Regions from separate parts of the Streptomyces sp. NPDC048191 genome, predicted to be linked through region 1. Evidence: riboswitches for the same ligand, from Rfam matches in the RefSeq annotation. Region 1 holds a riboswitch; the other holds the start of a gene.
What was found. A riboswitch is a leader RNA that binds a small molecule or an ion and turns the genes downstream of it on or off. The one in region 1 is predicted to bind S-adenosylmethionine.
Positions count from the first base shown of each region.

Region 1 (15,642 bases):
GGAGTGAGGGCGGGATAAGCGACCGACATAATGTCGGTCGTGGCGACAGCAACGACAGTAGAAACCGGGCACGCGCACCCGTCGGTCAATCGGCCGAACCTCACCAGCGTCGGAACCATCATCTGGCTGAGTTCCGAGCTGATGTTCTTCGCGGCCCTCTTCGCGATGTACTTCACCCTGCGATCGGTGACGGGTCCGGCGCACTGGAAGCACATGGCCGACGCGCTCAATGTGCCCTTCTCCGCGACGAACACCACGATCCTGGTGCTCTCCTCGCTCACCTGCCAGCTCGGCGTCTTCGCGGCCGAGCGCGGCGACGTGAAGAAGCTCAGAGGGTGGTTCATCCTCACCTTCATCATGGGCGCGATCTTCATCGGCGGTCAGATCTACGAGTACACGAGCCTGGTGAAGGAGGACGGCATCTCGCTGTCCTCCGACCCGTACGGCTCGGTGTTCTACCTGACCACCGGCTTCCACGGCCTGCACGTGACGGGCGGTCTCATCGCCTTCCTGCTGGTCCTCGGCCGCACCTACATGGCCAAGAGGTTCACCCATGAGCAGGCGACCGCCGCCATCGTCGTGTCCTACTACTGGCACTTCGTCGATGTGGTCTGGATCGGCCTCTTCGCCACGATCTACCTGATCAAGTAGCGGGACCGGCTCCCGCACATCCAGAAGCACCGACGCAGAAGATCCTGACACCGGGGTAATCCGTGAAAAAGCTCTCCGCACGACGACGCCATCCGCTGGCGGCGGTCGTCGTCCTACTCCTCGCGCTGGCGGCCACTGGGGGGCTGTACGCCGCGTTCGCACCCGCGGGCAAGGCGCAGGCCGATGATTCCGCCCAGTCCCTGACCATCAAGGAGGGCAAGAAGCTCTACGAGGTCGGCTGCGCCAGCTGCCACGGCACCGGTGGCCAGGGCTCCTCCGACGGGCCGAGCCTGGTCGGCGTGGGCGCCGCGGCCGTCGACTTCCAGGTCGGCACCGGCCGCATGCCGGCCGCCACCTCGCAGGGCGCCCAGGTCCCGAGCAAGAAGGTCGTCTACACGCAGGCGCAGATCGACCAGCTCGCCGCGTACATCGCCTCGCTGGGCGCCGGCCCGAACGTGCCCACCAAGGACCAGTACGGTCCGGACGGCGCGGACATCGCCAAGGGCGGCGAGCTGTTCCGCACCAACTGCGCCCAGTGCCACAACTTCACCGGCAAGGGTGGTGCCCTGACCAAGGGCAAGTACGCGCCCACGCTGGAGGGTGTCGCCCCGAGGCACATCTACGAGGCCATGCAGACCGGCCCGCAGAACATGCCGTCCTTCCCCGACACCACGCTGTCCTCGAAGAACAAGAAGGACATCATCGCGTACCTGCACGCGGTCGACAGCAGCGAGACGACGAACCCCGGCGGTCTGGAACTGGGCGGCCTCGGGCCGGTCAGTGAGGGTCTGTTCGCCTGGATCTTCGGTCTCGGCGCGCTGATCGCCGTCGCCGTCTGGGTCGCCGCTCGGACCGCAAAGGCCAAGAAGTCATGAGTAGCCAAGACATTCCAGAAGAGAACCTGCCCGCAGAGCAGGACCACGCCCCCGGCGCGGTAACGGTCGCGGACGAGGAGAACCCGTTCGCGGACCCGGGGCTGCCGCCTCACGAGCATCGGATCCAGGACATCGACGAGCGGGCCGCCAGGCGGTCCGAGCGCGCGGTCGCCCTGCTGTTCACGGTGTCGATGCTGGCCACCCTCGGCTTCATCGCCTCGTACGTGACGATCCCGCGCGACAAGAACATCTTCGTCTTCCCGATCGGTCACCTCAGCGCGCTGAACTTCGCGCTGGGCCTGACCCTCGGTACGGCGCTGTTCTGCATCGGCGCGGGCGCGGTCCACTGGGCCCGCACCCTGATGTCCGACGTGGAGGTCGCCGACGACCGGCACGCCATCGCGGCCCCGGAGGACGTCCGTGCGAAGGTCCACGCGGACTTCCGCCAGGGCGCCAAGGAGTCCGCGCTCGGCCGCCGCAAGCTGCTGCGCAACACGATGTTCGGCGCGCTGGCCCTGTTCCCGCTCTCCGGCGTCATGCTGCTGCGCGACCTCGGCCCGCTGCCCGGCACCTCGCTGCGTCACACGCTGTGGGCCAAGGGCAAGCGCCTGGTCAACATGAACACCAACCAGCCGCTGCGTCCCGAGGACGTCGCCGTCGGCTCCCTCACCTTCGCCAAGCCCGACGGCCTGGAGGAGACCGACGAGGAGTTCCAGGACGAGATGGCCAAGGCGGCCCTGATGATCGTCCGGCTGCAGCCGGACAACATCAGGGACAAGCGCGAGCTCGACTGGTCGCACGAGGGCATCGTCGCGTTCTCCAAGATCTGCACCCACGTCGGCTGCCCGATCTCGCTGTACGAGCAGCAGACGCACCACGTGCTGTGCCCGTGCCACCAGTCCACCTTCGACCTCTCCGACGGTGCCCGAGTGATCTTCGGCCCCGCCGGCCACGCCCTGCCGCAGCTGCGCATCGGTGTGGACAGTGAGGGTTACCTCCAGGCGCTCGGCGACTTCGAGGAGCCCGTCGGTCCTGCATTCTGGGAGCGCGGATGAGTACTGCAGCGAACGAGACGCCCCGCTCTCGCGGGAAGGCACCGGCCGGCGAGCGCGTCGCCGACTGGGCCGACGGACGGCTCGGGATCTACTCCCTGGCCAAGTCCAACATGCGCAAGATCTTCCCCGACCACTGGTCGTTCATGTTGGGCGAAGTGTGCATGTACAGCTTCATCATCATCATCCTGACGGGTGTCTATCTGACGCTGTTCTTCCACCCGTCGATGAACGAGGTGCAGTACCACGGCAGCTACGTCCCGCTGCAGGGACAGCTGATGTCCGAGGCGTTCAACTCGACCCTGCACATCTCCTTCGACGTGCGCGGTGGTCTGCTCGTCCGGCAGATCCACCACTGGGCCGCGCTGATCTTCCTCGCCGGCATGTTCGTGCACATGATGCGCGTGTTCTTCACCGGCGCGTTCCGCAAGCCGCGTGAGATCAACTGGCTGTTCGGCTTCCTGCTGTTCGTCCTCGGCATGTTCACCGGCTTCACCGGTTACTCGCTCCCGGACGACCTGCTCTCCGGCACCGGTGTCCGCTTCACCGAGGGCGCGATCCTGTCGACGCCGATCGTCGGCACGTACATCTCGATGTTCCTCTTCGGCGGGCAGTTCCCCGGCCACGACTTCGTCGCCCGGTTCTACTCGATCCACATCCTGCTGCTGCCGGGCATCATGCTCGGCCTGATGGTGGCGCACCTGATCCTGGTCTTCTACCACAAGCACACGCAGTTCGCGGGTCCCGGAAAGACCGAGAAGAACGTCGTCGGCATGCCGCTGCTGCCGGTGTACATGGCCAAGGCCGGAGGCTTCTTCTTCCTGGTCTTCGGTGTCATCGCGGCCATCGCGGCGGTCGCCCAGATCAACCCGATCTGGGCCATGGGCCCCTACCGTCCGGACCAGGTGTCCACCGGCGCCCAGCCCGACTGGTACATGGGCTTCGCCGAGGGTCTGATCCGCTTCATGCCGGGCTGGGAGATCAACTTCTGGGGTCACACGCTGGTCCTCGGCGTGTTCATCCCGCTGGTGCTCTTCGGTGTGGTCCTGGCGGCGATGGCGCTCTACCCGTTCATCGAGTCCTGGATCACCGGCGACAAGCGCGAGCACCACATCCTGGACCGCCCGCGCAACGCCCCGACGCGTACCGGTCTGGGTGTCGCCTGGGTCACGATGTACATGATCACGCTGGTCGGCGGTGGCAACGACCTGTGGGCCACCCACTTCCACCTGTCGATCAACGCCGTGACCTGGTTCGTCCGGATCGGGTTCTTCGTCGGCCCGGTCGTCGCGTTCCTCGTCACCAAGCGGATCTGCCTGGGTCTGCAGCGCCGCGACCGCGAGAAGGTGCTGCACGGTCGCGAGACCGGCATCATCAAGCGGCTGCCGCACGGTGAGTTCATCGAGGTGCACGAGCCGCTCAGCCAGGAGCAGCTGCACACCCTCACGGCCCACCACCAGTACGCGCCGGCCGAGATCGGCCCGACGGTCGACGAGAACGGTGTCGAGCGCAAGGTGGGAGCCGGCGAGAAGCTCCGGGCGAAGCTGTCCAACGCCTACTACGGCGAGGACAACCAGATCCCGAAGCCGACCGTCGAGGAGTACAAGGAGATCACGAGCGGCCACGGCCACCACTGATCCCAGCGTCGCCACGCCACGCTGAAGGGCCCCGTCCGGGTTACGGACGGGGCCCTTCGCCGTGCCCGGGGCTCGATAGGGTGGGATCAACCACTGATTTCGTGTGTACGACACCCAGGAGCGGCATATGAGCGCTGTGACCCCCGCTGGAGGCGACACCGCGGCGGGCCGCTCCTGGCCCGCCCTGCTGAACGGCCTGCTTGAGGGCCAGGACCTGTCCGCCGACGACACCGCGTGGGCGATGGACCTGATCATGCGCGGCGAGGCCACCGACGCCCAGATCGCCGGGTTCATGGTGGCGCTGCGGGCCAAGGGCGAGACCGTCGAGGAGATCACCGGGCTCGTCCGCACGATGTACGAGCACGCCAACGTGATCGAGGTGCCCGGTCCCGCCGTCGACATCGTCGGCACCGGCGGCGACGGCGCCAAGACGGTGAACATCTCCACGATGGCGTCGATCGTCGTCGCGGGCACCGGCGCCAAGGTCGTCAAGCACGGCAACCGCGCCGCGTCCTCCGCCTCCGGCTCCTCCGACGTCCTGGAGAAGCTCGGGATCAATCTCAACCTGACCCCGCAGCGGGTCGCCGAGGTCGCCGAAGAGGCCGGCATCACCATCTGCTTCGCGGTGAAGTTCCACCCGTCCCTGCGCCATGTCGCCCCGGCCCGTGGCCAGTTGGGCATCCGGACCACGTTCAACGTGCTGGGCCCGCTGACCAACCCGGCCCGTGTGCGTGCCCAGGCCGTCGGCGTGGCCGACCCCCGGATGGCGCCGATCGTGGCCGGCGTCCTCGCCGAGCGGGGCAACTCCGCGCTGGTCTTCCGCGGCGACGACGGCCTGGACGAGCTGACGACGACGGCCACCTCCCGGGTGTGGGTGGTCCGTGACGGCAAGGTCAGGGAGGAGAGCTTCGACCCGCGGGACGTCGGCATCGACCTCGTCCCGGTGGAGGCCCTGCGCGGCGCCGACGCCGCGTACAACGCGGAGGTGGCCCGGCGCGTGCTGGACGGCGAGCAGGGCGCGGTGCGCGACGCGGTGCTGCTGAACGCGGCGGCGGCCGTGGTGGCCCTGCAGCCGACGGACGCCTCGCTCGCCGACCAGCTGCGGGCCGGCATGGCCAGGGCCGCCGAGTCCGTCGACTCGGGCGCCGCGAAGCGGACGCTGGAGAACTGGGTGGCGGCGAGCAATCGCTGACACCGGCAGCATGTGACGCAATGCGCAGTCCGCATGGCGGACTGCGCCTTGCGCGTCGAAGATCGTGTGGCAGGATACGAACCAGGTCATGAGTGACAGCCATTCGGCCCCGGCCGGCTGTCCGGCAACCCTCCGTCCGTGGCGGGGTGCCCCGGGTGAAGACCAGGTCGTGGGCAGCGAGGTCCACGGCAAGCGCGGACCCCTCACGAGTCCAGGGGTCCTGGTCGTCGAGGAGCCTTCCGTGAGCAAGCGAATGCGATAGGGCCGCAGAGCCCCGCCTCCGCATCCCCTTTTTCTCTTCTTCGCTCGTACGCCGTCCTTCGCGTGCGTTCTCACGGGAGTTCACCCATGTCTGTCTTCACCGCTGCCGCCGACCAGTCCGTTTGTGCCCCTCTGCCCGTTCTGGGCAGCGACGTCACTGTCCCGCTCGTCACCGGTGGCGAGGTCACCTACGCGGCCCTCGACTACGCGGCCAGCGCCCCCGCCCTGCAGCGCGTCTGGGACGACGTGTCCGCCTACGCGCCGTACTACGGCAGCGTCCACCGCGGTGCCGGCTACCTCTCCCAGCTCTCCACCGACCTGTTCGAGAACGCCCGGAAGACCGTCGCCGAGTTCCTCGGCTGCCGCGCCGACGACCAGGTGGTCTTCACCCGCTCGACCACCGACTCCCTGAACCTGCTGGCCCGGGCGATCCCGGCCGACTGCCAGGTCTTCGTCTTCGAGACCGAGCACCACGCCTCCCTGCTGCCCTGGCAGGACGCCAGGGTCACCTACCTCAACGCCCCCCGCACCCCGCAGCAGGCGGTCACGACCCTGGAGCGGGCCCTCGCCGACCGCGATCCTTACGGACCGGCCCTGGTCTGTGTCACCGGCGCCTCCAACGTCACCGGCGAGCTGTGGCCGGTACGCGAACTGGCCGCCGCCGCGCACGCCCACGGCGCCCGGATCGTCCTCGACGCCGCCCAGCTCGCCCCGCACCACCCGGTGGACATCCGCGACCTGGACGTCGACTGGGTCGCCTTCTCGGGCCACAAGCTGTACGCCCCGTTCGGCTCCGGCGTCCTGGCCGGCCGTGCCGACTGGCTGCGCGCGGCCGAGCCGTACCTCGCGGGCGGCGGCGCGAGCCGCAAGGTGACCCGGCGTCAGGACGGCGGTGTGGACGTGGAGTGGCACGAGAGCGCCGCGCGGCACGAAGCGGGTTCGCCGAACGTGATCGGTGCCTACTCCATCGCCTCGGCCTGCAAGGCGCTCACCGGGGCCGGCTGGGAGACCCTGGTCGCCCGCGAGCAGCACCTGATCGACCGGGTCCGCGCGGGCCTCGCCGAGGTCCCGCAGGTGAAGGTGCTGTCCCTCTTCGGCGACGACGCCCCGCGCGTCGGCGTGATCTCCTTCGTCGTCGAGGGCTGGAACAGCTCCCACTTCGCGGCCGCGCTCTCCGCCGAGTACGGCATCGGCGTCCGTGACGGCCTCTTCTGCGCCCATCCCCTGGTCCGCACCCTCCTCGGCAGCGACCCCCAGACCCAGGGCGAATGCGGCGCCCCCGAGACCGCGCCGGGGGAGAAGTCCCTCAACGCCATCCGCGTGAGCTTCGGCGCGGGCACCCCCGACGAGCACGTGGACCGTTTCGTCACGGCGGTCACGGAACTCGTGACCGAGGGCGCCAAGTGGACGTACCGCACGGAGGACGGCCGCTGCGTACCGGCGGTCTGAAGCCGGCGTGGGGGGGTTCCCGGCCCGCCGGCCGGCGGGCCCGGGGCCCTGCCTCGCTCTCCCCGGACGGCTCCGTCGCCCCCGCCGGTGCCTCCGGGGACGTACCGCACACGATCTCCCGCCTCGGCTCCCGGCGCACCGGCACGGCGGGTACGACGGTGCCCTGCCGACGCAGGAGGCGGGGGGCGGGTCGCTGGGTGGCCCCGCACCCCGGGCGAGCACCCAGCCGCCCCGGTCCGGCCCTTCCGCCCCGGTCCGGCCCGGCCTGCCGGTGCCGGACGCGTGGGACTCGTGGGCCGTGGGACCCGTGGGACGCGTGGGACAGGTCACGGAACCTGTTCAGGGGCGACCGCCCCGGCGCAGCGATGGCGCCCGCTGGTTTCAGGGCCTGGGACCACGGCTTCGACGGGTGGGCCCTGGGCCCGGGCGGACAAAAGCGCCGGCTCCGCGCCCCCGGGCCATGGACGTGAGTGTCTAGTTGTCGAGGCCGATCGCGAACGCCGCCTCCAGGTCGTGCTGGGAGTAGGTCCGGAACGCGACGTGCGTGTCGGTGCCCTCCACGCCGGGGATCTTGCTGATGCGGCCGGGGATGACCTCGGCCAGGTCGTCGTGCCGGCGGACCCGGACCATGGCGATCAGGTCGTAGGTGCCGGTGACCGAGAAGACCTCGCTGACGCTCTCCAGCGCGGCGATCTGCTCCGCGATCTCGGGGATCCGGTCCACGCTGGTCTTGATGAGGACGATCGCGGTGATCACGGCTGGTTCTCTCCCTCGGGTACCGGAGCTGGGGCGCACTTCACTCTAGTCGTACGGCCGTAGCGCACCCATGCGTAGCCGAAGCCCAGACCGAAGCCGACGAGGTGGGCGAGGTACGCCACCCCGGGACCGCCCGAGCTCTGCTCCGCCGCCGCCCACTGCAGGGCCGCCCAGAACGGCAGCACCACCCAGGCGGGGAACCGCAGCGGGAGGAAGAACAGGAAGGGGAGAAGACTGGTCACACGGGCACGGGGGAACAGGTAGAGGAACGCTCCGAGGACCGCCGAGATCGCCCCGGAGGCGCCGACCAGCGACTGCGCGGAGGAGGCGTTGGCGGCCGCGTAGCCCAGCAGGGCCAGGTATCCGCAGCCGACGTAGAAGAGGGTGAACTCGACCCGGCCCATCCGTTCCTCGGTCATCGTGCCGAAGACGAAGAGGAAGAGCATGTTGCCGAGCAGATGCACCCAGCTGCCGTGCACGAACAGGGCCGTGGCGGGGGTCAGGGCCGCGCGCACGGGCCTGGCGAACAGCTCGGCCGGGACCACGCCCCAGCGCCGGAAGTACGCCCGCTGCGCGGCGAGCAGCGCGTCCCCGGTGCCGTACCCCGGGACGAGACCGGAGGCCGGGCCCAGGACGAAGAGCAGACAGCACAGGGCGATGAGGCCGTACGTCATCGGTGCTGGTGCGCTCCGGACCGCTCTGAACGCCCTGCCGACCGCCGTGCTCCACTCGCTGATCATGAACACAGAGCATGACGTAACGGGACGCAAGCTGACAGACCGCCTCGCCGCCATGGACGGACCAGCGGGGGGTCCCCGCCAGGCCGTAGGGTTACGGCCACACGCGTCGGCCGGCGGCGCGAAAAGCGAGCATGAGCGAGAGAAGGAACGGACAGCCACGATGACGGTTCCCCTGCCGACCGCGACCACCCGGTGGCGCTGCACCCTGTGCGGCAACCTCACCCGGTTCGACGTGACCCGTTCCTCGAAGGTCGTCGAGTACGTCCACCTCGATCTGGCCGGTGAGCCGAGCGTGGAGGAGCGCGAGGTGGTCAGTGAGACCATCGAGTCGGTGCGCTGCCGCTGGTGCAACGCGGTGGACCAGGTGGAACTCGTGGACAGGCCGGGTGCCGGCTCCTGAGCGGAGCGGCCCCGAAGAAGTGACGTAGTGGGGTGTGACGGATGGTGGAGACCGCAGGCGGGGGGCCGGGCGACGGCACCGCCGAGGTGCTTGACCGTCCGCTGCCCGACGGGGTGCGCCGCAGGGTCGTACAGATCGTCTCGGACGGTTTCGGTGGCCTGACCGTGTCGGAACTGCCCGCCCAGCTCAGGCAGTACGCCCGGTTCGCCCCCAATCGCCGGGCGAAGTTCGCCGGGAACGCGATGGCGGCGGCGCTGGAGACCGATGCGCTGTTCCGGCAGCGGATCGGGGAGAAGTTCAGAGAGGTGCAGCCGGAACTCGCCGGCGCCCTCGACTCCGGCTCGCCGCTCCCGGCCGCGGACCCGCTCGACGTGGCGGCCGCGGCCTACGTACTGCGCCCGGCGGGCTGGGTGAAGCTGGTCACGGCGGCCGGCGAGGAGGTCCAGCGCGCTGACGCCGAGCGCGCCGACGAGGAGAGCCGGGCCGAACTGGAGCGGCTGCGCGCCGAGCTGGCCCAGGCCCGCGACCACACGCGCGCCGAGACCGAGCGGCTGCGCACGGAGCTGGAGTCGGCCAAGAAGGAAGCGGAATCGCTTCACCGCAAGCTCCGGGCCGCCCTCAGCGACGTCAAGCGCGGCGAGGCCGCCCTGCGCAAGGCCCAGGGCGAGATGGACGCCGTGCGCGCGGAGGCGCACCGGCAGGTGTCGGCCACCGAGAGCGAGTCCCGGCGGCTCAAGGCCCGGCTGGGTGAGGCCGAGGCCGCGCTGGAGGCCACCCGCCGGGCGGCCCGCGAGGGGCGCAGCGTGGAGGATATGCGGGTGCGGCTGCTGCTCGACACCCTGCTGGACGCGACCCAGGGGCTGAGGCGCGAACTCGCCCTGCCGCCGGTGTCCGTGCGGCCCGCGGAGACCGTGGACGCGGTCGAACCGGGACGAATGACGCCGAAGGACATCGCGGCGCGTGCCCTGTCGGAGCACGATCCGGCCATTCTCGACCAGTTGCTCGCCCTGCCGCAGGCGCATCTGGTGGTCGACGGCTACAACGTCACCAAGACCGGCTATCCGCAGATGCCGCTGGAGAAGCAGCGGCTGAGGCTGCTCGGTCAGCTCTCCGCGCTCGCCGCGCAGACCGGCGCCGAGGTGACCTGTGTCTTCGACGGCGCCGAACTGGCCGCGCCGGTGCTGCTGGCGCCGCCGCGCGGGGTGCGGGTGCTGTTCTCTAAGCCGGGCGTCACGGCCGACGAGCTGATCCGCCAGCTCGTGCGCGCGGAACCGCCGGGCCGTCCCGTCATCGTCGCCTCCACCGACCGGGAGGTGGCCGACGGGGTCGCGAAGGCGGGCGCCCGTCCGGTCGCCTCTGCGGTGCTTCTCAAGCGCCTGTCCTGAAGGTCCAACGGGCGTAGGCAATGCCCGAATTAGCCGTATCGTCACGCAACGTAGTGTCAATCGCGCATCACAGCATGTGAGTTGTGTGCAAAGAATGCATTGTGTGACGGGGTTTTTTGGTGTGAGGATTTGATCTGATCACAAGAGGGTCACTAGGGTCTGGGCTCGAACCTCCGAACGGGTGATCGCTCACTCACTCACGAGAAGGAGTTCGTCCTCCGTGGCGTCCCACCGTCGACCCAAGCAGCAGAGTCGCGCCCGCGTGACCGTGCTGACCACCACCGCCGCCGCCGCTGCCGTCGTGCTGAGCGCGAACGCCGCCAACGCCGCGCCGAGCCAGAAGCTCAGCAAGGACCAGGTCAAGGCCAAGGTCGACAAGCTGTACCAGGAGGCCGAGCAGGCCACCGAGAAGTACAACGGCGCGAAGGAGAAGCAGCAGAAGCTGCAGAAGGAAATATCCACCATCCAGGACAACGTCGCCCGGGGTCAGCAGGACCTCAACAAGCTGCGCGACGGCCTGGGTTCGCTGGCCACCTCGCAGTACCGCTCCGGCGGCATCGACCCCTCGGTCCAGCTCTTCCTGTCCTCCAACCCGGACGACTTCCTCGACAAGGCCTCCACGCTCGACCAGTTGAGCGCCCAGCAGGTCGACGCGCTGAAGAAGATCCAGGACAAACAGCGCGAACTCGCCCAGGAGCGGGCGGAAGCCGCCGAGAAGCTCAAGGACCTCTCCTCCACGCGCACCGAGCTGGAGCAGAAGAAGAAGGAAGTCCAGGGCAAGCTCGCCGACGCGCAGAAGGTCCTCAACACCCTGACCGCCAAGGAGAAGCAGGAGCTGGCCGCCCAGCAGGCGCGCGCCGACCGCTCCTCCAGCGAGCGCGTGAACCTGGGTGACGCCCCGCCCGCCTCCGGCCGTGCCGCCGCCGCCTTCTCCGCCGCCCAGGCCCAGCTCGGCAAGCCGTACGTCTACGGCGCCACCGGTCCGTCCTCCTTCGACTGCTCGGGCCTGACCTCCTACGCCTACGCCCAGGCCGGTGTCTCCATACCGCGCACCTCCGAGTCGCAGGCCACCATCGGCACCCGGATCTACGACCAGAGCCAGCTCAAGGTCGGCGACCTGGTGTTCTTCTACGGCGACATCCACCACGTCGGCCTGTACGCCGGCAACGGCCAGGTGCTGCACGCCCCACACACCGGTGCCGTGGTCCGCTACGAGGCGATGTCCGACATGCCGTTCCAGTTCGGCGTCCGGGTCTGACACCCCCCCGAAACCGGGTCTGATACCCCCGCGACGGCGGGAGAAACGCTGACCCGGCGGCGCCCGAACGGGCGAATCCCCTGGACCGGAACTGACTCCACGCCCCGCCACTGACCTGGGTCAGCGGCGGGGCGTCACTGTGTGTTGCCGCCACGGTCGTCGGCCGGGGTCCTTCCGCACGGCTACTGTCTGCCGCGTTTCCCCGGTGCCGGGGTCTCCCCGTCCCCAGGCGCCGGGGGATCAGTCTCTGTCCGCCAGCAGAAGGACTGCCGTGGGGTCTCACCGCCGCCTTGCCTCCTCCGGATTCGACCGGGGCGCCGTCGCCCTGTGCCTGCTGTCCGCCGCGACCGCCGCGCTCGGCGCCGTACCCGCGCACGCGGCTCCGCACGGCGACACCCGTGCCGAGGTGGACCGGCTCTACCAGGACGCGGAGCAGGCGACCCAGGCCTTCGACAAGGCCCAGGAGCGGGCGGGCGCGCTGCGCCGCGAGGTGCGCGACGCCCAGGACCACATCGCCCGGCAGCAGCAGCGCGTCAACACCCTGCGCGAACAGCTCGGTTCGCTGGCCGGCGCCCAGTACCGCGCGGGCGGCATCGACCCGTCCGTCGCGCTGCTCTTCTCCGACGACCCCGCCGACTACCTCGACAGGGCGTCCACCCTCGACCGCATCGGCGCCCACCAGGCGGGCCAGCTACGGGAGTTGCAGTCGGCGATGCGGGAGCTCGCGCAGGAACGCGCGCAGGCGGCCGGGAAGCTCGCCGCGCTGGAGGTCAGCCGCAAGGCCGTGGCCGCGCACAAGCGGACCGTCGGGGAGAAGCTCGCCAGGGCCCGGAAGCTGCTCAACGCGCTCCCGGCCGCCGAACGCGCCGCCTTCGACCGGACCTCGCGCTCCGACGACTCCGGCCGTGTCGACCTGACCGACCTGACCGACCTGACCGACCTGACCGGCGGCGCCGCCACCGACGCCCGCGCCGCCGCCGCGGTGGCCGCCGCCCGCACCGCCCTGGGCCGCCCGTACGTGTGGGGCGCCAACGGCCCCTCCGGCTTCGACTGCTCGGGCCTGATGCAGTGGGCGTACGCGCACGCCGGGATCCAGCTGCCGCGCACCTCGCAGGAGCAGCGCTCCGCCGGCCGGCGGATCCCGCTCTCCCAGGCCCGCCCCGGCGACCTGGTCGTCTACCGCTCCGACGCCAGCCATGTGGGGATGTACGTCGGCAACGGCCAGGTCATCCACGCCCCCTATCCGGGCGCGGCGGTGCGCTACGACCCGGTCGGGATGATGCCGATCTCCTCGGTCACCCGGCCCTGACCGCACCGCTCGCCGTTACGATCGGGAAATGGCTGGTCGCAGAGGGGTGTGGAGCATCGGGGCGGTGGGGCTGGGTCTGCTGCTCCCCCTGGCCGGGTGCGGCGGCCCGCCGGCCGACTCCGCCCGCACCGAGGTGCAGCATCTGCTCGACCGGCGCTCCGCCGCCCTCCTCGGCCACGACGAGACGGCGTACGAGGCGACGGGCACGGCGGCGCAGTACACCCGGCTGCGCGCCCTCCCGCTGGCCGGCTGGTCCTACCGGGTCACCGACGTGCGCCGCACCGCCTCCGGTGCCACCGCCGACGCCGACCTCAGCTACCGCGTCGCCGGGTACGACCGGGCCCCCGTGGACGCCCGCCGCACCCTCACCCTCGGCCGCACCGCCGACGGGAAGTGGTACGTCACCGCCGACAAGCCCGCCGGGCAGGCCGGGCAGCAGCTGTGGGACCAGGGCCCGGTGACGGCCGTCAAGGGCACCCACAGCCTCGTGCTGGGCACCGGCCGGACGGCCGCCGCCCTGCGTGCGTACGCCAGGCTGGCCGACCGCGCCGTCCCGGCCGTCTCCCGGGCCTGGGGCACCGACTGGAGCCGCCATGTCGTCGTCCTCGTCCCGCGGTCCCTTCAGGGCATGGCGGGGCTGCTGGGCTCGCCCGCCTCGAACTACCGGGGCATCGCCGCCGTCACCACCGGCGAGGCGGGCGGCTCCGGCCGGGCGCCCGCGGACCGGGTGGTCGTCAACCCGGAGGCGTACGCCATCCTCGGCGACCTGGGCAAGCAGGTGGTGCTCACCCACGAGACCACCCATGTGGCCACCCGCGCGCACACCACCGCCGCGACCCCGCTGTGGCTGTCCGAGGGCTACGCGGACTGGATCGGCTACCTCGGCACCGGCCGCACCCCCACCGAGGCGGCCCCGGAGCTCACCCGTGCCGTCCAGGACGGCCGTCCGCCCAGCGCGCTCCCGGCCGACAAGGACTTCGGCTTCACCAGCGAACCGGCCGAGCTCGCCCAGGCCTACGAGGGCGGCTGGCTGGCCTGCCGGATGATCGCCGACCACTGGGGCACGGCCCGGCTCGACGCCTTCTACCGTGCCGTCGGCGCCCACGACAGGCGGGCGGGCGCGGTCGAGGACGCCCTGCGGAAGGTGCTCGGCACCACGCCCGAGGCCTTCACCGGGCAGTGGCGCGCGTATCTGCGCGCCCAGCTGTCCCGGACCGAGTGACCTCGTCCCCGCACCGTGCAGAGCGCTCGGCCGGCCCCGGCGAGCATCTCGACGGCCTCGCACCGCCAGGCCCGCTCGCCTTCCCGGTGGCCCGGGCGACCCGCAGCGGTGCGTGCCGGCTGAGTCAGGGGGAGACCGGGGCCTTGCGCGGCCGGGTCGGCTGGGGCGGCAGCGGCGCGGAGGGGGCCGGCGGCACGGTCGAGCGCCACAGCCGGCGGCCCGCCATGACCGAGGCCGCGACCAGCAGGCCGTTGCGCAGCGCCAGCAGCAGGACGCCGTACCGGTCGCTGACCACCACGTGCCCGAAGCCGATCGGGAACTCCAGGACCGTCACGAACGACGCGGCCACCACCATCAGCGCGGGCGCCCCCATCCGGCTCGCCCGGTACGACACACAGACCGCGGCCAGGCCGATCAGCCACACCAGGTACTGCGGGCTGATCACCCGGCTGGTGACCGTGAACAGCAGGACGGCGGTGAAGGCCGCCTCCGCGAGCGTGTGCGGCGCCATCCGGGCCGCCCGCAGCCGCCACAGCAGCAGCCAGCCGAAGGCCGCCCCCGTCAGCGTCATCGCCGCCGCACTGACCTGGTCCACGTGCGGGCCGAGGAATTCGATCGACCCGTAGTTCAGCAGCACCTGTCCGTGCCAGCCGAAGTGCCGGGCCACATGGAAGACCAGCGCGCCCAGCGACTCCACCTCGGTGCCCCGCTCCCGCTGGAAGGCCAGGAAGGCGAAGGCACCCGGCATGGACACCGCGAACAGCGCCGCGAGCCCGGACGCGGTGACCGCCGCCGACCACCACGCCCGGCGCCGTACCGCACCGGCCAGCAGCAGCGCCGGCCACACCTTCAGCATGGCCCCGAACGCGGTCAGCGCGCCCATCAGCCGCGGATGCCGGGCCCCGGCCAGCAGCGCCGCCACGGCCACCGCGGTCACCATCACGTCGTAGCGGGCGTAGACCGTCGGGCCGAGCAGCGGCACGCCCGCCACCCAGACCCAGGCGCCGTACGACGACCGGTCCGGGCGCCGGGCCGGAAACAGCAGCAGCGCCAGGACGACCGCGTCGGCGAGGAGGGCCAGCACGAAGAAGGCGTGCGTGTAGGACAGGAAGGGCAGCGCGGCGGGGGCGAGCACCGGCAGGGCGGCGGCCGGCGGGTACTGCCAGGTCACGTCGTCGAGCGGAAACGTTCCGTGCCGCAGCACCTCGTACCAGCCCCGGTAGGTCACCGAGACGTCGGAGGTGACGTCCAGGTCCGAGAAGGCGAACACCCCGTAGACGAACAACAGCAGCAGCACACGGGTGACCACCCAGGTCGCGAGCAGCCATGCCAGGGACCGCCCGGCGCCCTTCGTCTCCACGTGCTCCCCTGACGTTCGATGTCCGCCGCGATCTCCGCGTCGCGGGACCATGATGGCAAGCGTGGCTGTGCCCATGCCACGAACCCCGCCGCGTC
Region 1 covers NZ_JBEZMO010000002.1:422,125-437,766, reverse strand. The annotation lists gene AB0D93_RS05025 (heme-copper oxidase subunit III) at 31-651, shown strand; gene AB0D93_RS05020 (c-type cytochrome) at 714-1,526, shown strand; gene AB0D93_RS05015 (Rieske 2Fe-2S domain-containing protein) at 1,523-2,581, shown strand; gene AB0D93_RS05010 (cytochrome bc complex cytochrome b subunit) at 2,578-4,215, shown strand; gene trpD (anthranilate phosphoribosyltransferase) at 4,343-5,407, shown strand; SAM riboswitch class IV at 5,492-5,608, shown strand; gene AB0D93_RS05000 (aminotransferase class V-fold PLP-dependent enzyme) at 5,756-7,117, shown strand; gene AB0D93_RS04995 (Lrp/AsnC ligand binding domain-containing protein) at 7,592-7,873, opposite strand; gene AB0D93_RS04990 (rhomboid family intramembrane serine protease) at 7,870-8,613, opposite strand; gene AB0D93_RS04985 (hypothetical protein) at 8,774-9,013, shown strand; gene AB0D93_RS04980 (NYN domain-containing protein) at 9,055-10,398, shown strand; gene AB0D93_RS04975 (NlpC/P60 family protein) at 10,619-11,656, shown strand; gene AB0D93_RS04970 (NlpC/P60 family protein) at 11,928-12,965, shown strand; gene AB0D93_RS04965 (hypothetical protein) at 12,994-14,187, shown strand; gene AB0D93_RS04960 (glycosyltransferase family 87 protein) at 14,312-15,547, opposite strand.

Region 2 (15,642 bases), on a different contig from region 1:
CCCGGTGCGCTACTACCAGCTGCTGAACGCGTTGCTGGACGACGAGAGGGCACTGGCGGCGGACCCGGTGACGGTGAACCGCCTGCGCCGGGTGCGGGAATCCAGACGAAGGGACCGCTGAGCCGGCCGCCCGCCCGCCGGTGCCCGCAAGCCGGGCGCCGGCCGGGCTTGCGCGGATGGTCGGATGGTCGAGCGGAGTCCTCTCGCGGGGTCCTGGGCGGAGCCGCGGGAGTGGATCCGGCCGAGCCTGGATAGTGTCGGTGCATGGACCCTCTGCCGACCCCGCAGACCCAGCCCGGCCGTGACGGACTCGCCGCCCTCCTCGCGAAGCCGAGCGCAGCGATCGTCGGCCTCGACTTCGACGGCACGCTGGCCCCCATCGTCGCCGACCCCGAGCAGGCCCGCGCCCACCCCGAGGCCGTACCGGCCCTCGCCGCCCTCGCCCCCAAGGTGGCCTCCGTCGCCGTGATCACCGGCCGCCCCGCCGGCGTCGCGGTCCGCTACGGCGGATTCGCCGGCGTCCTCGGCCTGGAGCACCTGACCGTCCTCGGCCACTACGGCGCCGAGCGCTGGGACGCGGTCACCGGAGCCGTCACCGCCCCGCCCCCGCACCCCGGCGTGGCGGCGGCCCGCGCCGAGCTGCCGGGCGTCCTGGACCGCGCGGGCGCCTGGCACGGCACGTGGATCGAGGAGAAGGGCCGGGCGGTCGCGGTGCACACCCGCCGCGCCGACGACCCGCAGGCCGCGTTCGAGGCCCTGCGCGGCCCCCTCGCCGACCTCGCCACCCGGCACGGCCTGATCGTGGAACCGGGCCGTATGGTCCTGGAACTGCGCCCGCCGGGCATGGACAAGGGCGTGGCCCTCGCCGACCACGTCCGCGCGACCGGCGCCGAGGCGGTGCTCTACGCCGGCGACGACCTCGGCGACCTCCCCGCCTTCGCCGCCGTCGACGAACTCCGCGCCGACGGCGTACCCGGCCTCCTGGTCTGCAGCGGCAGCACGGAGGTCACGGAGCTGGCGGAACGGGCCGACGTGGTGGTCGACGGCCCCGGAGGCGTCGTACAGCTGTTGCGGGCACTGGCGGCTCAGCTCGACTGAAGCTCCCTGAGCGCCTGCAGCTGCTCCAGGAACCACTGGGCCGGAGCGAGCGCGGTGGCCGCCGCCGCCAGCCTCTTGGTGCGGTCCGCCCGCTCCTCCGGCCGCAGGGACAGCGCCTCGTGCAGGGCCCGCGCGGTCTCCAGCACGTCGTAGGGGTTCACCACGAACGCGTCGGCGCGCAGCTCCTCGTACGCCCCCGCCTCCCGCGACAGCACCAGCGCACACCCCTGGTCGGAGACGACGGGGATCTCCTTCGCGACCAGGTTCATGCCGTCCCGGATGGGGTTGACCAGGGCCACGTCGGCGAGCCGGTACGCGGCCAGGGAGCGGGCGAAGTCGTCCTTGACGTGCAGCACGACCGGGGTCCAACCGGGCGTGCCGTAGGCCGAGTTGATCTCCTCGGCCACCCGCTGCACGGTGTCCGTGTAGTCCCGGTACACGGCGAGGTCCTGCCGTGACGGATACGCGAACGCGACGTGCACCACCCGCTCCCGCCACTCGGGGCGTTCCTCCAGCAGCTGCCGGTACGCCAGCAGCCCGCGCACGATGTTCTTGGACAACTCCGTGCGGTCCACGCGGACGACGGCCTTGCGCCCCGCGCCGATCTCCTCCCGCAGGGCCGCCATCCGGTCCTCGACGTCCGGCTCGTGCGAGCGGGCCCGCAGGAAGTCGCCGTCGGCACCGAGGGAGTGCACACCGATCCGGGTCTCCCGGCCCTCGCGCGGCTGCTCGATCGTCCTCGGGCCGCCCGACGGCCAGGTGACGCGGTAACGCTCGGGGTCCAGGCCCTCCGCGCACTTCTGGAAGGCCGTCGCCCACCGCCAGGTCAGGAACGCCACCCGGTCCGCGCCGAGCATGCCCGCCATCAGCTGCTCGCGGATGTCCCCGGGAAGCAGTTCGAAGTACTCCCGGGGCGCCCACGGGGTGTGCGAGAAGTGGCCGATGCGCAGGTCGGGGCGGAGTTCGCGGAGCATCCCCGGCACCAGGCACAGGTGGTAGTCCTGGACGAGGACCGCCGCCCCGCGCTCCGCCTCCTCGGAGAGCGCCTCGGCGAACGCCCGGTTGTAGGCCTCGTACGACGCCCACTGCCGCCGGAACTCCGCGTCGAAGACCGGCTCCAGCGGGGTCTGGTACAGCATGTGGTGGACGAACCAGAGCACCGAGTTGGCGATGCCGTTGTAGGCGTCCGCGTGCACGTCCGCGTCGATGTCGAGCATCCGCACCCGCTGCCCGCCGGTGTCCCCGGCCGGCAGCAGTCCGCCGCCCGCACGCCGTACGGCCTCCCGGTCGCCGTCGCCGAGCGCCGCGCACACCCACACCGAGTCCGCGTCCGGCCCGATGGCCGACAGCCCCGACACCAGCCCGCCGCCACCCCGCCTGGCGTGCAGCGAGCCGCTCTCGTTCACCTGGTACGACACCGGGCCGCGATTCGACGCGACCAGCACCTCAGCACCGCTCGTGGAGGAGGAAGCCATGGTCCTCAACCTAGCCCGGCCCGGAAACGCTCAAACGTGCGGCCACACCGGGCATCGCGGCCGTATACGAACTCACGCCACCCTGCGCTCGGCGTACTCCGCGATCTCCACCATCGGCGGCCGCTCCTCGGTGTCCACCGAGTAGGTGCGCGGTTCGAAGCCGTCCTCGCCCCGCTCGAACTGGGTCAGCGCGGGGCGGACGAGGTGACCGCGGGCCAGCCGGAGCTGGGCCGTGCGGTAGATCGCCGCGGCCATCCGGCCCAGCGCCTGCCCGTCCTGGTGCCGGTGCCTGCGCACCCCCACGTCCACCTGCGCGAGCGCGTCCAGACCCACCAGGTGCAGGGCGTCCACCAGCATGCCCAGCTCGACGCCGTACCCGACCGGGAACGGCAGCTGCTCCAGCAGTGAGCGCCGGGCCGCGTACTCGCCGCCGAGCGGCTGCACGAACCCGGCGAGCTGCGGCCAGTGCATGTTCAGCAGCGGGCGGGCCATCAGCTCCGTGACCCGGCCGCCCTGACCGGCCGTCCCGGCGAGCGGGCGGTCGTACATGGCCTTGACCAGGTGGACGTCCGGCTCGGTGAGCAGGGGGCCGACGATCCCGGTGACGAAGTCGGAGGAGAACTCCCTCAGGTCGGCGTCGACGAAACAGATGACGTCGCCCGTGGTGACGAGGAGGGAGCGCCACAGCACCTCACCCTTTCCGGGGACGGCCGGAACGCGGGGCAGGATCTCGTCCCGGTGGACGACCCGGGCGCCCGCGGCGGCGGCGACCTCGGAGGTGCGGTCGGTGGAGCCGGAGTCGACGACGACGATCTCGTCGACGAGCGGGGCCTGCTCGACGAGGTCGTGCCGGATCGCGGCGACGATGTCGCCGACCGTCTCCTCCTCGTTGAGGGCGGGCAGCACGACGCTGATGGTCCGGCCCGTGCGCTGCTTGGCGCACAGGACCCGGTGGAGCGGACGATCGGCCACGGACCAGGAGCGGGTGGCCAGCCAGCGCTCGACTTCTTCCAGCACGGTCTGCGGCTCCTCACTGTTCGTGATCACATACAGGCGATCGTGTGATCCATCTCGCGGTTCGGACGACTATCTCAACTGTCCTGGCCTTCGGTTACAGTCTTGAACAACGCCGATGACCATCGCATGTCGGGGGTCGCCGCGCGTTCACAACCGCATACCGCTCATCCAGAGGGGCAGAGGGACACGGCCCGATGAAGCCCCGGCAACCCTCCAGTCGGTTCTTGTCACGTTGACGTGGCGAGGCTCCCGGCTAGGGAAGGTGCCAAATCCGTCTCACGGCGAGATGCGTCGTGAGGAAGATGAGGAGAAAGGGCCTCGCCTCCATGGCTGTGCAGACAGTTGCAAGCTCCAGCACCTCCACCGTCGACCTCGGTCCCGCAGCGGCCCTGAGCTGTCGCGAGTGCGGTCACCGCGTCCCGCTCGGCCCGGTGTTCGCCTGCGAGGAGTGTTTCGGCCCGCTGGAGATCGCCTACGACTTCTCCGCCTACGACACCGAAGAGCTGCGCCGTCGCATCGAGGCCGGCCCCGCCAACATCTGGCGGTACGCACCGCTGCTGCCGGTCCCGGCGGACGTCGCCGACAAGCCGAACCTGAACCCGGGCTGGACCAAGCTCGTCAAGGCCGACAACCTCGCCCGCGAACTCGGCGTCACCGGCGGCCTGTTCGTCAAGGACGACTCCGGCAACCCGACGCACTCCTTCAAGGACCGCGTGGTCGCCCAGGCCCTGGAGGCCGCCCGCGCCTTCGGCTTCACCACCCTGTCCTGCTCCTCCACGGGCAACCTGGCCGGTGCCGTCGGCGCCGCCGCGGCCCGGGCCGGCTTCCGCTCCTGCGTGTTCATCCCGCACGACCTGGAGCAGGGCAAGGTCGTCATGGCCGCGGTCTACGGCGGCGAACTCGTCGGCATCGAGGGCAACTACGACGACGTGAACCGTTTCTGCTCCGAGCTGATCGGTGACCCGGCCGGCGAGGGCTGGGGCTTCGTCAACGTCAACCTGCGGCCGTACTACGCGGAGGGCTCCAAGACCCTGGCGTACGAGATCTGCGAGCAGCTCGGCTGGCGGCTCCCGGACCAGATCGTGGTCCCGATCGCCTCCGGCTCCCAGCTCACGAAGATCGACAAGGGCCTGCAGGAGCTGGTCAAGCTCGGTCTCGTCGAGGACAAGCCGTACAAGATCTTCGGCGCGCAGGCCGAGGGCTGCTCGCCGGTGTCGACCGCCTTCAAGGCCGGGCACGACGTGGTCCGCCCGCAGAAGCCGAACACCATCGCCAAGTCCCTCGCCATCGGCAACCCGGCCGACGGGCCGTACGTCCTGGACATCGCGCGCCGCACCGGCGGCGCCGTGGAGGACGTGACGGACGAGGAAGTCGTCGACGCCATCAAGCTGCTGGCCCGTACCGAGGGCATCTTCGCGGAGACGGCGGGCGGCGTGACCGTCGGTGTCACCCGCAAGCTGGTCAAGGACGGCGTCCTGGACCCGACGAAGACCACGGTCGTCCTCAACACCGGCGACGGCCTGAAGACCCTCGACGCGGTGGCCGGGACCGGCCTCACCGCCACCATCCGACCGACCCTGGACTCCTTCCGAGAGGCTGGCCTCGCATGAGCGTGACCGTTCGCATCCCGACCATCCTGCGCACCTACACGGGCGGCCAGGCCGAAGTGGCCGCCGAGGGCGCCACCCTCGCCGAGGTCATCGAGGACCTGGAGAAGAACCACACCGGGATCGCCGCCCGCGTCCTGGACGACCAGGGCAAGCTGCGCCGGTTCGTCAATGTCTACGTCAACGACGACGACGTCCGCTTCGAGCAGGGCCTCGAGACGGCGACCCCGGACGGCGCCGGGGTTTCGATCATTCCGGCGGTCGCCGGCGGCTGATCGTTACCTTAGGTAACTCCAGTTACGCATTGTTCATCGAATTGCCCCCTCCGTGAGAGAAGTGGAGGGGGCAATTCTGTGTGGTTGAGCGCGGTAGAGTTGGGGAACGCGTTCCCGGACCGACGGGTCGGGAGCCCTGTATTCATGCTGCGTGCCCGACAAGAAGTAGCCAAAGTGCGTGGGTTTCATGCGGCTTTTGTGCCCTTTGCGGGGCCCGACTTGCCCGGAATTCGGGCGAATTCTCACCACATTCCGGACCGTTCCCGTCCAGAATTCTCGTCCGATTGACCTGTTGCAGACGGCAGTTGGACAGATACATTCAGCCGCGGTCGACGCGTTCCGGCGCACGCCCCCGACCAATGGGGGGTGAGGTCTGACCCGGATCCGCGAAGTGTGGATCTGTGCAAGGGCCAGTAATAGGGGAGTTAGGCATGGCTCAGGGCACCGTCAAGTGGTTCAACGCGGAGAAGGGGTACGGCTTCATCGCGGTCGACGGTGGTGCGGATGTTTTCGTCCACTACAGCGCGATCCAGATGGACGGTTACCGCACCCTGGAAGAGGGGCAGCGGGTCGACTTCGAGATCTCGCAGGGCCAGAAGGGCCCGCAGGCGGACATGGTCCGGCTGGCGACCAGCTGAAGCACGCGTCGGCTGACAGCGACGTTCTTCTGTTTCATCTTCGAAGGGCCCGTACCCATGGGTACGGGCCCTTCGGCATGCCTGGCGCCCCCCTGTTCGCGCGCGGCTGAGCGCCCCTCCGGCAGGCCCGGGGCGCTTGCACTCGGGGGTGCCGAGTGCTAATCATTGGCGTTAGCACTCTGAAGGTGAGAGTGACAGTGATGGACCGGGTCGGTGAGGCCCGCGGGCCAAGTGGGGCAAGGAACCACGCGGCCGGCGAGCCGTCCGTCGCGGGCGCGGGCGCGGTCCGAAGGAATCACCCCCAGTCCTGGAGGGACCACTTCACATGGCCAAGATCATCGCGTTCGACGAGGAGGCGCGGCGCGGCCTCGAGCGCGGCATGAACCAGCTCGCGGACGCCGTGAAGGTGACGCTCGGCCCCAAGGGCCGCAACGTCGTCCTCGAGAAGAAGTGGGGCGCCCCCACGATCACCAACGATGGTGTCTCCATCGCCAAGGAGATCGAGCTCGAGGACCCGTACGAGAAGATCGGCGCCGAGCTGGTCAAGGAAGTCGCCAAGAAGACGGACGACGTCGCCGGTGACGGTACGACCACCGCGACCGTGCTCGCCCAGGCCCTGGTCAAGGAAGGCCTGCGCAACGTAGCCGCCGGCGCCAACCCGATGGCCCTCAAGCGCGGTATCGAGAAGGCCGTCGAGGCTGTCTCCGCCGCCCTGCTGGAGCAGGCGAAGGACGTCGAGACCAAGGAGCAGATCGCCTCCACCGCGTCCATCTCCGCCGCCGACACCCAGATCGGCGAGCTGATCGCCGAGGCCATGGACAAGGTCGGCAAGGAAGGCGTCATCACCGTCGAGGAGAGCAACACCTTCGGCCTGGAGCTCGAGCTCACCGAGGGCATGCGCTTCGACAAGGGCTACATCTCCGCCTACTTCGCGACCGACATGGAGCGCATGGAGGCGTCGCTCGAGGACCCGTACATCCTCATCGCCAACTCCAAGATCGGCTCCGTCAAGGACCTGCTCCCGCTGCTGGAGAAGGTCATGCAGTCGGGCAAGCCGCTGCTGATCATCGCCGAGGACGTCGAGGGCGAGGCCCTGTCGACCCTGGTCGTCAACAAGATCCGCGGCACCTTCAAGTCCGTCGCCGTCAAGGCCCCGGGCTTCGGCGACCGCCGCAAGGCCATGCTCGGCGACATCGCCATCCTCACGGGTGGCGAGGTCATCTCCGAGGAGGTCGGCCTCAAGCTGGAGAACGCGACCCTGGACCTCCTGGGCCGCGCCCGCAAGGTCGTCATCACCAAGGACGAGACCACCATCGTCGACGGTGCCGGCTCCTCGGAGCAGGTCAACGGCCGGGTGAACCAGATCCGCGCCGAGATCGAGAACAGCGACTCCGACTACGACCGCGAGAAGCTGCAGGAGCGCCTGGCGAAGCTCGCCGGCGGTGTCGCGGTCATCAAGGCCGGTGCCGCCACCGAGGTGGAGCTCAAGGAGCGCAAGCACCGCATCGAGGACGCCGTCCGCAACGCCAAGGCGGCCGTCGAGGAGGGCATCGTCGCCGGTGGTGGCGTGGCCCTGCTGCAGGCCTCCCAGGTCTTCGAGAAGCTGGAGCTCGAGGGTGACGAGGCGACCGGCGCCAACGCCGTGCGCATCGCGCTCGAGGCCCCGCTGAAGCAGATCGCCGTCAACGCCGGCCTCGAGGGCGGTGTCGTGGTGGAGAAGGTGCGCAACCTGACCCCGGGCCACGGCCTGAACGCCGCGACCGGCGAGTACGTCGACCTGGTCGCCGAGGGCATCATCGACCCGGCGAAGGTGACCCGTTCCGCGCTGCAGAACGCCGCCTCCATCGCCGCGCTGTTCCTCACCACCGAGGCCGTCATCGCCGACAAGCCGGAGAAGGCCGCCGCGCCGGCCGGCGGCGGCATGCCGGGCGGTGACATGGACTTCTGATCGACCTGACGGTTGATCGCCTGTCCTACGGACGAGGGCGGTGCCCCCAGCCACTGGCTGGGGGCACCGCCCTCGGGCGTTTCACGGTCATGGAGTGACGGCCGGACCGGCACGGTGTGAGCGGCGTCACGTAAGAGGCTTCCCTCGGGTCGGGAATGTGGGGCAGCGCATAGGCGATTACTTAAGCAGCTGCAACAATGCGTGCACACATACCGCCCGGTTTACAGATCCATCCCCGAGGAGCCCCCACGTGACCGTCACGACGCCCGCCTCCCGCGCGGCCCAGCTGCTGTCCCGCCCGATCGCGCTCAACGGTCTCACCGTCCCGAACCGGATCGTGATGGCGCCGATGACCCGCATGTTCTCCCCGGGCGGCATCCCCGGCGAGGACGTGCGCTCGTACTACGCCCGCCGTGCCGCCGCCGGTGTCGGCCTGATCGTCACCGAGGGCACCTACGTGGGCCACGACTCGGCAGGCCAGAGCGACCGCGTGCCGCGGTTCCACGGGGAGGAGCAGCTGGCGGGCTGGGCGAAGGTCGCCGAGGACGTGCACGCGGCCGGCGGCACCGTCGTCCCGCAGCTGTGGCACATCGGCATGGTCCGCAAGGACGGCGACGCCCCCTTCCCGGACGCCCCGGCGATGGGCCCGTCGGGCCTGGTCACGGCGGGCGCCGAGCCCACCGGCAAGGCGATGACGCAGGCCGACCTGGACGCCGTCATCGGCGCGTTCGCCGAGGCCGCGGCCGCGGCCGAGCGCATCGGCTTCGACGGTGTGGAGCTCCACGGCGCCCACGGCTACCTCGTCGACCAGTTCCTGTGGGAGGGCACCAACCGCCGCACCGACGCCTACGGCGGCGACCCGGTGGCCCGCACCCAGTTCGCCGCGGAGATCGTCGCCGCGGTCCGCGAGGCGGTCTCGGCCGACTTCCCGGTCATCTTCCGCTACTCGCAGTGGAAGCAGCAGGACTACACCGCCCGGCTCGCCGAGACCCCCGAGGAGCTGGAGGCCATCCTGACCCCGCTCGCCGCGGCCGGCGTCGACGTCTTCCACGCCTCCACCCGCCGCTACTGGGTGCCGGAGTTCGACGGCTCGGACCTGAACCTGGCGGGCTGGACGAAGAAGATCACCGGCAAGCAGGTCATCACCGTCGGCTCGGTCGGCCTGGACGGCGAGTTCCTGGCCGCCTTCCAGGGCCAGGGCTCCGAGGTCAAGGGCATCGACAACCTCCTCGACCGGCTGGAGGCCGACGAGTTCGACATGGTCGCCGTGGGCCGTGCGCTGCTCCAGGACCCCGAGTGGGCCGCCAAGGTGCTCGCCGACCGCTTCGACGAGCTGAAGCCGTACGACGCTGCCGCGGTGAAGACCCTCAGCTGACCTGGTTTCCCGGGCACTTGTGATCGTCCCCGCCCGTTTCCCTGATGACCAGTGAGGGAGCGAGCATGACGACGAGTGAGTCACAGGCCCGGCCGGCGGGGACCGCCGGACCCGTGGTGCGCACCGCCTCCGGCGCGGTGCGCGGCCGCCACGAGGAGGGTCTGGCGGTCTTCCGGGGCATACCCTTCGCCGAACCCCCGGTCGGCGAGGCCCGGTTCCAGGCCCCCCGCCCGGCCCGTCCCTGGGGCGGCACCCGGGAGGCGTACGCCTTCGGGCCGCCTCCCCCGCAGGACCTCGGCCTGCAGGGCCGGCCGGGCGCGGAGACCGGCCCCACGGGCGACGACTGGCTGACCGTGAACGTATGGACGCCCGAGGCGGACCCGTCCGCCCGCCGCCCGGTCATGGTGTGGATCTACGGCGGCTCCTACAAGATGGGTCACGCCGGCCAGCCGGCCTACGACGCACAGCGCATCGCCCGGGAGCGCCACGTCGTCGTGGTCACCTTCAACTACCGGGTGGGCGTGGAGGGTTTCACCCGCCTGGACGGCGCACCGGCCAACCGGGGCCTGCTGGACCAGGTGGCCGCGCTGGAGTGGGTGCGGGAGAACATCGCGGGGTTCGGCGGCGACCCCGACCTGGTTACCGTCTTCGGCGAGTCGGCCGGAGCGGGTTCGATCGCCTCGCTGCTGGCGATGCCGGGGGCCCGCGGCCTGTTCCGGCGGGCGGTGGCCCAGAGCGTGCCCGGCACGTTCTTCTCCGACGAGTTGGCGCGGGACATGGCCCGGGCGCTCGCGGCGGAGGCGGGCCGCAAGCCCACGGCGGCCGACCTGACCGATGTGGACCCACGTCAACTCATCGCGGCCGGGCAGGCCTTGGGCGCCAGGATGGCCCAGTACACGGACCGCTGGGGTCAGGCGGCACCGACGGTCACGCCCTTCTCGCCGGTGGTCGACGGCGATGTCCTGCCCACCACGCCCTGGCGGGCCCTGGCGGCGGGCGCGGCCCGGGAGGTGGACCTCCTCGTCGGCCACAACCGCGACGAGGCACGGCTGTTCCTCGTCCTGGGCGGCATGCTGGGCAGGGTCACGGACGAGCAGGTGACCGGGGTCCTGCGGCTGCTGGCCCCGGGCGGCGAGGCGGGCGAGCGGGCCTACCGATCGGCCTTCCCCGACGTCTCCCCGACCGCGCTGTGGGAACGCGTCCAGACGGACTGGCTGTTCGCCATGCCGACCCTGCGACTGGCCGAGGCCCAGCTGGCGGGCGGCGGCGGAGCCCATGTCTACGAGCTGACCTGGCCGGCCCCCGGCAGTGGCGGCGTCCTGGGCGCCTGCCACACCCTGGACGTCACCCTGCTCTTCGGCGGCTACGGCGCCGACCTGGGGAGGCTGCTCTTCGCCGGGGCGGACGTACCGGCCGAGGCGAAGCAGCTGTCGTCCCGCTTCCGCCGTGCGTGGACGTCCTTCGCCCGGACGGGAGACCCGGGCTGGCCGGCGTACGACACCGAGGCACGCCTGGTGCAGGTACTCGACGCGGACCCGACGGTCACGGCCTACCCGGAGGAGCGCAGCAGACGCCTGTGGGAGGGGCACGAGTTCCTCCCCCTGCCGCTGCTCGGCTAGAGGTTGCCCATGGGCTCGATGTCGACGTGCACGGGTGTGCCCCACACCCGCAGCACCTCGTAGTCGGTGAACTCGTGCACGAGCCGGTAGGCCATCGCGGGCCGTGATCCGCGCCGCTGGGCGGCGAGATAGGCCTCCGCCTCACGCCGGTCCCGCCGCGGTGTCCCGCACAGCTGCCACTCCTGCCCGTTCCACGCCTCCGGCAGCCAGCGCTGCTGCGGCTGCGGACGGTCGGCGCGGACGCCGTAGCGGGACGGCGCGCCGGTCACCGGCCCGGCCGGACTCGGCCGGCTCCCGTACTCCGACCGCCGGGCGGCCCGGCGCCGGGTCTCGCAGAGCAGGCACAGATCGGGCGCGCTCTCGTCGACGGGCCCCTGCGGATGCTCGGGGCACCGGGTGCTGGGCGCGCCGCTCCCGACGCCCTCGTCCACCAGGTCGAGCGCCCGGCGCAGATCGGCCTTGATCTCGTGCAGCCGGGCGTCCGGGGTGTCGGCGCCCAGCGCCTCCCCGTGTTCCCCGAGGAGCCGAAGCGCCCGTCCTAGGGCGGCGAGCTGGGTGTGGTTCATGGTGTCCGACGGTAGCGCGTCCGTGTAGAACGGGGGCGTGCCCGTCCTGCCGAACCGGCTCGTAGCCGCCCTGCACCGCTTCAACGCCGCGTACCCCTGGGATCACAACGCGCACTATCACCGCTGGCTGCTGCGGCAGCTGCCGCGCCGGTTCGGTGCGGCGCTGGACGTCGGGTGCGGCAGTGGCGATCTGGTCCGGGCGCTGGCCGCGCGTGCGGAGGCGGTCCTCGGGGTGGACGCCGATCCCCGGATCCTGGCCGGCGCCCGGGAGCTGACCGGGCAGGACGCCCCTGTCACCTACACCCTGGCCTGCGCCCCGGACGGTCTTCCGCCCGGCCGCTACGACGTCATCACCTGTGTCGCCGTGCTCCATCACCTGCCCTTCGCCGACACCCTCACCCGGCTGCGGCGGGAGCTGGCGCCGGGCGGCACCCTGGTGGTCGTCGGCTGTGCCCGGGCCGCGAGGCCGCGCGATCACTGGCTCGGCCTGGCCGCGATACCGCTCAACGCGCTGACCGGGTGGGTGAAGAACCGCGGGCGGCCGGCCCCCCACAGGCCGGTGTCCATGACCGCGCCCGTCCGGGAGCCCGGGATGACCTACGACGAGGTCGGGCGGGAGGCCCGCCGGCTGCTGCCCGGGGCCCGGTTCCGGCGGCGGCTCTTCTGGCGTTACACGCTGGTCTGGCGGGCTCCCTGAAGGCCCTGGTGGATCAGGCTGCCGTCGCGGCACGGGACCGCGGTGTCGCTCAGCGGCACCGGGGCCACGGCGTTGACCAAGGGGATGACGACGATGTCGGTGGCACAGGCGGCGGTGTCGGTGAGGGTCCAGCCGCCTTCGGTGTACGAGTCGCCGACGGCCGGGGCGGCGGCGTGCGCGGGGGCGGCAAGGGCGGCGGCGGAGACCGTGAGGGCGGCGGTGGCCAGGAGCTTCTTCATCATGCCCGGGGAAACGACCCGCCCTGCGCTGCGTCACGCGGATGCGCCCGACCGGGGCCGCGAGGATCCGGCGGGCCGCAGGCGCCCGGTCCTGAGGCGTCCGGGGGCAACTCCCGTCGGGGGCGTGCCCTTGCCGGGGGTTTCTTCGTCGTGCCCGGGGAAACGGCCCGCCCCTGCGGTGCGTCATGCGGATGTGTCCGGCCGGGGCTGCCACGGTCCGGTGGGCCGGAGGCGCCCGGTCCTGAGGCGTCCGGGGCAACTCCCGTCGGGGGCGTGCCCTTGCCGGGGGTTTCTTCGTCGTGCCCGGGGAGACATTCGTCCCCACGGTGCGTCACGCGGATGCGTCCGGCCGGGGCGGTGGCACAGGGGCGGCCGGTGCCTGGTCGTCGGTGTCAAGTCGGTTCGGTCGTCCCGGCTTTGCTCGGACGGTGCATGGCGTCCGGCAGGCCGAAGAAATACGTCGCCGTGAAACCGACCGCGTACCCCGTGAGCAGGCCGCCCGCGTAGATCGCCGTCGCCGTCCCCGCGCCCCGGTTCCCCGTCAGCAGCGGGAACAGGGCCCAGCCCGAGGGGCCGATCGCCGTCGCGCCCACCCGGGTTCCGAGCATCGCGAAGAAACCGACGAAGGCCCCGCCCGCCGCCCCGCCCGCGCAGGCGGTCAGGAACGGCCGGCCGAGGGGGAGCGAGACGCCGTAGACGAGCGGCTCGCCGATGCCCAGCAGCCCGGCCGGGAGGGCCGAGCGGATCGTCGTCCGCAGGGAGACGTCGTGGTGCAGGCGGACGTACAGCGCGAGCGCGGCGCCGACCTGGCCCGCGCCCGCCATGGCCAGCAGGGGGAGCAGGACGGTGTAGCCCTGCTGTTCGATGAGGGTGGTGTGGATGGGGATGAGGGCCTGGTGCAGGCCCAGCATGACCAGCGGCAGGAAGAGCCCGCCGAGGACGAGCCCGGCCACGGCTCCGGCGGTCGCGAGGAGCCAGTTCGCCGCCGTGCCGATCGCGGAGGCCAGCGCGCCCGCCGCGTACATCAGGCCGTACAGCGTCACCAGGCCGGAGACCAGCACGGTGACCGCGGGGGTCAGCAGCACGTCCAGCGCGCCCGGCACCCGGCCCCGGACCCACTTCTCCACCCGGGTCGCGAGCAGCGCCGCCGCGAGCGCGCCGAGCACCCCGCCCTGGCCGGGGGCGAGGTGCGTCCCGAACACCGTCACCTTCGTCACGCCCGGGTAGACGACGACGGCCGCGACCGCGCCGCCCAGTACGGGCGTCCCGCCGAACTCCTTGGCCGTGTTGTGGCCGACGAACACCGCGATCAGCGCCAGGAAGGCGGAGGCGATCGAGGAGAGGGCCGGGGTCAGGGCGGACAGCCAACCGCTGTTCACCAGCAGCCCGTTGAGCCCGGCGAGGATGCCGCAGCCGATCAGGGCGGGGATCAGCGGGACGAAGACGTTCGCGACCCGGCGCAGGGCGGCCTTGACCGGGGTGGCGTTGCGCTGCCGCAGCTCCTCCTTCAGCCGGGCCCCGCGGTCCTCCGGCCGCCCCGCGGCGACCCGCGCCGCCACCTCCGCCGTGACCTTCTCGACCACCCCGGGTCCGAGCACGAGCTGGCGGCCGGAGCCGTCGGACACCACCCCGAGCACACCGGGCAGGGCCCGCAGCCCCTCCTCGTCGGCGGCCGTCGGGTCGGCGAGGGTCAGGCGGAGACGGGTCATGCAGTGGGCCACGGAGGTGACGTTGGCCGGACCGCCGACCAGGGTGAGGACGGCGGCCGCGGTGGAGGCGGGGTCGTTGCGCACGCCCCGAGCGTGCGGGTCAGCGGGGCGCGTGCGCCAGCGCGGCACGCAGATGACCGCCGGACTCCTCCAGAAGGCGGGCGGCCGTCGGGCCGTCGACACCGGAGAGGAGGGCCAGGATGGCGTTCTTCACCTCGCCGCCGGACTCGGTCAGGGCCCGCTCGATCTCGTCGTCGCCCGCTCCGGTGGCCAGCGCGACGATACGGCGGGAGCGGGCCCGCAGCTTGTCGTTGGAGGCCCGGACGTCGACCATCAGGTTCCCGTACGTCTTGCCGAGCCGGATCATCGTGATGGTCGAGAGCATGTTCAGGACCAGCTTCTGGGCCGTGCCGGCCTTCAGCCGGGTGGAGCCGGTGATCAGCTCCGGCCCGACGACGACCTCGATGCCGTGCTCGGCGGCGGCCGCGAGAGCGCTGTGCTCGTTGCAGGCCAGGCCGACGGTCAGCGCGCCCAGGGCGCGGGCGTGTTCGACGGCGCCGATCGCGTAGGGGGTGCGGCCGGAGGCGGAGACGCCGACCACGGTGTCGTCGGCGGTGAGCTTCAGCGCGTCCAGATCCCTGCGGGCCAGCTCCCGGGAGTCCTCGGCGCCCTCGACGGAGGTCACCATCGCCTCCGGCCCGCCCGCGATCAGCCCGACGACCTGCGCGGGATCGGTGTTGAAGGTGGGCGGGCACTCGGAGGCGTCCAGCACCCCGAGCCGGCCGGCGGTGCCCGCACCGGCGTAGACCAGCCGGCCGCCGCGGGCCATGCGCTCGGCGACGGCGTCGATGGCGGCGGCGATCCGGGGAAGCTGGGTGCCGACGGCGGCGGGCACACCGCTGTCCTCGGCGTTCATCAGGCGGGCGATGTCGAGGGTGGGCAGACGGTCGATGTCGGCGAGCTCGGGCCGGAAGGCCTCGGTGGTCAGGGAAGCCAGCTGGCTGCGCAGATCAGGGGAGGTCATGGGGGGCGGCTCTCTCAGGTCTGGGTGCCGTTGCGCGTGCTGTCGGTCACCTGGGGCTGGTGCGGTGCCGATGCGCCAGCGCCTCGTACGACGCGGCCAGCGCGGGCGCCGCCGTCTCGTACGTGCGCTGGGCCACTCCCACGAACAAGCAGTCCACCACGAGCAGTTGACTGGTCCGCGAGGACATCGCGGCCGGTCGCAGCTCGCTCTCCCGTGAGGTGGACGTGGTCAGTACGTGGTCGGCGTACTGCGTGACCGGCGAGTCCGGCCGGCCGGTGATGGCCACGGTCGTGGCCCCGTGCTCGAAGGCGACCCGCAGCGGCTCGATGACGTCCCCCGTCGAGCCGGAGTGGGT
Region 2 covers NZ_JBEZMO010000003.1:426,989-442,630, reverse strand. The annotation lists gene AB0D93_RS07825 (DUF3263 domain-containing protein) at 1-121, shown strand, start outside; gene otsB (trehalose-phosphatase) at 265-1,098, shown strand; gene AB0D93_RS07815 (trehalose-6-phosphate synthase) at 1,086-2,573, opposite strand; gene AB0D93_RS07810 (glucosyl-3-phosphoglycerate synthase) at 2,646-3,590, opposite strand; SAM riboswitch class I at 3,752-3,899, shown strand; gene thrC (threonine synthase) at 3,917-5,200, shown strand; gene AB0D93_RS07800 (MoaD/ThiS family protein) at 5,197-5,472, shown strand; gene AB0D93_RS07795 (cold-shock protein) at 5,904-6,110, shown strand; gene groL (chaperonin GroEL) at 6,436-8,058, shown strand; gene AB0D93_RS07785 (NADH:flavin oxidoreductase) at 8,309-9,433, shown strand; gene AB0D93_RS07780 (carboxylesterase family protein) at 9,499-11,052, shown strand; gene AB0D93_RS07775 (hypothetical protein) at 11,049-11,618, opposite strand; gene AB0D93_RS07770 (methyltransferase domain-containing protein) at 11,656-12,315, shown strand; gene AB0D93_RS07765 (hypothetical protein) at 12,288-12,557, opposite strand; gene AB0D93_RS07760 (PTS transporter subunit EIIC) at 12,947-14,347, opposite strand; gene murQ (N-acetylmuramic acid 6-phosphate etherase) at 14,364-15,287, opposite strand; gene AB0D93_RS07750 (MurR/RpiR family transcriptional regulator) at 15,334-15,642, opposite strand, start outside.
Region 2: it holds a riboswitch for S-adenosylmethionine, as region 1 does, so the genes downstream of both, thrC (threonine synthase) here and AB0D93_RS05000 (aminotransferase class V-fold PLP-dependent enzyme) in region 1, are expected to answer to the same signal.